Regions from separate parts of the uncultured Sphingopyxis sp. genome, predicted to be linked through region 1. Evidence: riboswitches for the same ligand, from Rfam matches in the RefSeq annotation. Region 1 holds a riboswitch; the other holds the start of a gene.

Region 1 (2,200 bases):
CTGTCGATGTTCGCACGCTGGCTGTCGGTCGATCCAAAGCCGAAGAAATCATAATCGGGGCGCTCATGCTCGTAACCGAAGATCAGCTTCGCTTGGCTGGCCGGCGTCACGACGCCCTGATATTCGAACCGCAGATTGGTGCCCGAATAACCATAATCGGGCGCCGTCCCGCGCACGAAATAATAATCGCGCTCGTTCCGCATCCACGTCACCGCCGCGCGGTTGGTGAAATTGCCGTCGAACAGACCAAGGTTCAGCCCCGCATAGCCGACATATTGGTCGAGCTTGGCGACGTCGGCGCTGTCGGCGGGGGCGCCGAAAAAGCTGTCATAATCGAGGTCGGCGTTGATATAATAACCGCGCAGGTCGAGGCTCAGCGCGTCGCCGAGCGCGACCTTCAGCCGCGCGTTGCCGGCGAAATTCTTGTATCCGTCCTTCTCGGTGCCGACCGCCGCCGACGAAATGCCGTCGGTGCGGAAATAAGCGCCGCCGATCCTGCCCGAAATCGCCCCGGTGGTGCCCGACACGTCGGCCTTGGCATTCAAACTATCGCTATAGCCATATTCGGCCGAGGCGTCGGCCGCGAAGCCGTCGGCGGGCGTCGCGGTCATCAGGCTGACGATGCCGCCGATCGCCTGGCTGCCGTGGACGACCGAGTTCGATCCGCGCAGCACCTCGATCCGGTCGATATTGCCGGTCAGCAGATGGCCGAAATCATATCCGTCGCCGATGCCGCTCGGATCGTTGACCTTCACCCCGTCGATCAGAACCAAGGTTTGCGTCGTTTCGGCCCCGCGCAGCGATATGCTCGCTACCGATCCGGTGCTGCCCGACCGGCTGAAGCGCACGCCGGGCGTGGTCGCGAGCAAGTCGACGACATCGGCCGATCGACGCCGCTCGATCGTCTCGGCGTCGAGGATCGTGATCGCTTGCCCGACCTCGTCGCGCGGCTGTTCGATCCCCGATGCTGTGACGACGATGTCGTCGCCGCGCTCGCTGTCGGCGGTCTCTGCAAAAACCGGCGTTGCGGTAGCCAAGGCGATCAGGGAAATGCTTGCAAACTTCAACATGGGAAGGCCCCCGTACGCCGGCAACGAAGGCGGAGCCTGCCGATGCGCGGGCGCGACCGGCCGATGCCGGCGTCGCAAGTGGCGTCATGGCCTGCGACTTCGGCACCGAGGCGGCTCCAGCCGCCTGGTCGTCGCTCGACGGAAACCTCCGTGCCGCGGCCTTTCCCTGGGCCATGGCATTGAGCGACCCACGCCGGCAGGTCTCCTGGCTCGCGGGTCAGGGCTTGATGCACGCCTTCCCAGGGTGGCCCCAGTGGCTGTCCGGACGCGAATCCGGACGGTGCATCGCGCTCGCCGCTTACAGTTGCAGGGACAGCCTCGGTTTCGGTGCGCCGTCCGGCGCGCCTACCGCGTTCCCTATTAAGCCCTCTCGGGCACCGGCGCGATCATGCGCGGGGCAAGCCCCGCACGCGCCGCCCATAGCGGAATGGCGGTTTTTGGCAATCGGCTTTTGCAAACGCCAATCCTCCCTGTCGCGTAGCGATGGGGAGGGGGGACCGTTCGCGAAGCGAATGGTGGAGGGGCGGCCACGGTTGCGGCAACGCCCCTCCGTCAGCCCTTCGGGCTGCCACCTCCCCATGGCTTCGCCACAGGGAGGAACTGGTCTTAAATCACTCGCTCGACCACCATCGCCGCGCCAACCCCCATCGCGCCGGTCAGCACGACTAGCCCATAGCGCCCGCCACACACATCGAGCGCGTCGAGCAGGGTCGAGGTCAGGATCGCCCCGCTCGCGCCCATCGGGTGGCCCTTGGCAAGATGCCCGCCCGACACATTGACCCGCGCCGGATCGGCATCGCGGTCGCGGTAGAATTTGGCGATGGTGACCGCGAAGGCCTCCATGAACTCGATCCGGTCCATGTCGCCGAGCGTCAGCCCGGCGCGCGCCAGCACCTTGTCCATCGCGGCGAACCCCGCGGTCAGCGACGCCGCCGGATCGCCGCCGCTTTCGGCAAAGGCGACGACGCGCGCGCGCGGCGCGATGCCGAGCCCGTGGCCTCCGACGAGCGCCAGCCCCGCGCCGTCGCAGATCGGCGGTGCGTGCGCGATGCTGTGCAGCGGTTCGAAGGTCGCGCCTTCGAGCGCGCCGGCATATTGCACCTGCAATTCACCGAAAGCCGCCGGCGCGG
Region 2 (2,200 bases), 1.1 Mb from region 1:
CGCCCGCGCGCCCCGAATCGATCGCGCCGACACGCATCGCCTTCATCGGCACCGGATCGACCGCTTCGGCGAGCGAACTGGTGATCAATTCGATGTTGCCTTATCTCGGCACCAATATGACGCTCGTCGGCAGCAACACCTATGGCAAGCCGGTCGGTCAGATCGCGCGCGACAAGCGCGAATGCGACGACCGGATGCGCGTCGTCGCCTTCGCCACCGGCAATGCAGACGGCCAGAGCGACTATTATGACGGGCTGGCGCCGAAGATCGCGAACAGCTGCGCCGCGAACGACGATCTGGCCTTCCCGCTGGGCGACCCGCGCGAGGCGTCGATCCGCGCCGCGATCGACTTCCTCGCCGGCAACGCCTGCACGACGCGGATCGCCGACGCGAATGTCCGCACGGCGTCGCGCGAGCGCCGTTTCGCCGTGGCGGCCCCGCCCGCGATGCTGGTTCCCGAGCGGCCCAGCGCGGCGCAGCGCGAATTGCCGGGGCTGTTTTAAAGATCGTCGCCCCCGCGAAGGCGGGGGCCGCTGGCAACCTTACGCAAGGCCGATAGCGGCCCCCGCCTTCGCGGGGGCGACGAAAAACACGCTCCAGACGGTGATTGACCGCCGCCCCCGAACCGGGCTATCGGCCGCGGCAAGCGACAGGTTCTCCGGTAACGGAGACGAAGAGGGAACGGGAAAACCCCGGCTGCCCCTGCAACTGTACGCGGCGAGCCATCGGCCACATGCCATTGGGACCCCGGTCCCGAGAAGGCGGCCGACCGGCGCTGACCCGCAAGCCAGGAGACCTGCCCGTCGCCGTCGTCTTTCGCGCGGACAGGGTGTGCCGGGCGGACGGGGGTGAACCCGCATGACGACAAAGCTGGCTGCGCAGGTGCGCGGGCGATGTCGTGCGTCCCCGAAGGACGACCGATCGGCCGCGCGCCTGGGCGGCATTGTCGATGGGTTTGTCCAATGTTCAAAGCGATTTTCCGAAGTTCGATCTGTCTCGCCGCCGTCGCGGCTTCCTCCACCGCCTTCGCCGATGAAGCCGCGCACGCCGTCGCCGCCGATGCCGACAGCATCATCGTCACCGCGACGCGCGCGCCGCTGACGCTGGACGAGATTCCGTCGTCGGTCGCGGTGCTCGACAAGGCGGCGATCGACCGCGCGCAGGATATCGGCGTCACCGAATTGCTGCTCCGCACCCCGGGGATCAGCGTGTCGCGCAACGGCGGTTACGGCACCTCGACCTCGCTGCGCATCCGCGGCGCCGAATCCGAGCACACGGTGACGGTGATCGACGGGGTCAAGCTCAACGATCCGTCGTCGACCGGCGGCGGCTTCAACTTCGCCAATCTGCTCGCCGGCGACATCGACCGGATCGAGGTGCTGCGCGGGCCGCAGTCGATCCTGTGGGGAAGCCAGGCGATCGGCGGCGTGATCAACATCGTCACCGCATCGCCCGAAAAGCCGCTCGAAGGCAGCTTCGATCTCGAAGCGGGATCGCGCCAGACGGTGAGCGCGCGCGCCGCGATCGGCGGCCGCACCGGCCCGCTGAGCTGGCGCCTCGGCGGCCAACGCTTCACCACCGACGGCATTTCGTCGCACGCCAAGGCGTTCGGCGGGGTCGAGCGCGACGGCTATCGCAACACCAACGTCTCGGGCCGCGCCGAGCTGGCGCTCGCCGACAATGTCAGCGCCGAGGTGCGCGGCACTTATTCGAGCGGCCGGGTCGAGTTCGACGGCTTCAACACCGACAGCAACGATGTTGGGCTGAACAAGGAGTTCGTCGGCTATGCGGGGCTGAATTTCGCCCTCGCGGGCGGGCGGTTCCGCAATCGCATCGCCTACGCCTATACCGACACCAACCGCGACAATTTCAACCCCGACCGCGAACGGCCGCAGAGCTTCGAGGCCGATGGCGAGAACAAGCGCTGGGAATATCAGGGCAGCTTCGACGTCAGCGACCGGATCACCGCGATCTTCGGGGTCGAGAATGAACGCTCGAACTTCCGCAGCCGCTCCCCTTCGGCGTCGCTCGCCACCCCGCTTCCCGATTTCGTGCGCGGCAAGGCGGAGATCACCAGCGTTTACGGCCAGCTGAGCGTCGAACCGGTCGAGGGGCTGACGCTGAACGGCGGCGTCCGTTACGACGATCATGATCGCTATGGCGGGCAGACCTTGTTCGCCGCGGGCGGCGTGTGGCGGCT

The links. A riboswitch is a leader RNA that binds a small molecule or an ion and turns the genes downstream of it on or off. The one in region 1 is predicted to bind cobalamin.
Region 2: linked by a shared signal. The riboswitch ahead of QZL87_RS18895 (TonB-dependent receptor) and the one ahead of QZL87_RS04650 (TonB-dependent receptor) in region 1 are both predicted to bind cobalamin.

What each region holds. Positions count from the first base shown of each region.
Region 1 is NZ_LT598653.1:1,065,828-1,068,027, forward strand. Features, by position in the region: gene QZL87_RS04650 (TonB-dependent receptor) at 1-1,070, opposite strand, end outside; cobalamin riboswitch at 1,248-1,467, opposite strand; gene QZL87_RS04655 (acetyl-CoA C-acyltransferase) at 1,677-2,200, opposite strand, start outside.
Region 2 is NZ_LT598653.1:4,065,146-4,067,345, reverse strand. Features, by position in the region: gene QZL87_RS18900 (S41 family peptidase) at 1-503, shown strand, start outside; cobalamin riboswitch at 635-819, shown strand; gene QZL87_RS18895 (TonB-dependent receptor) at 963-2,200, shown strand, end outside.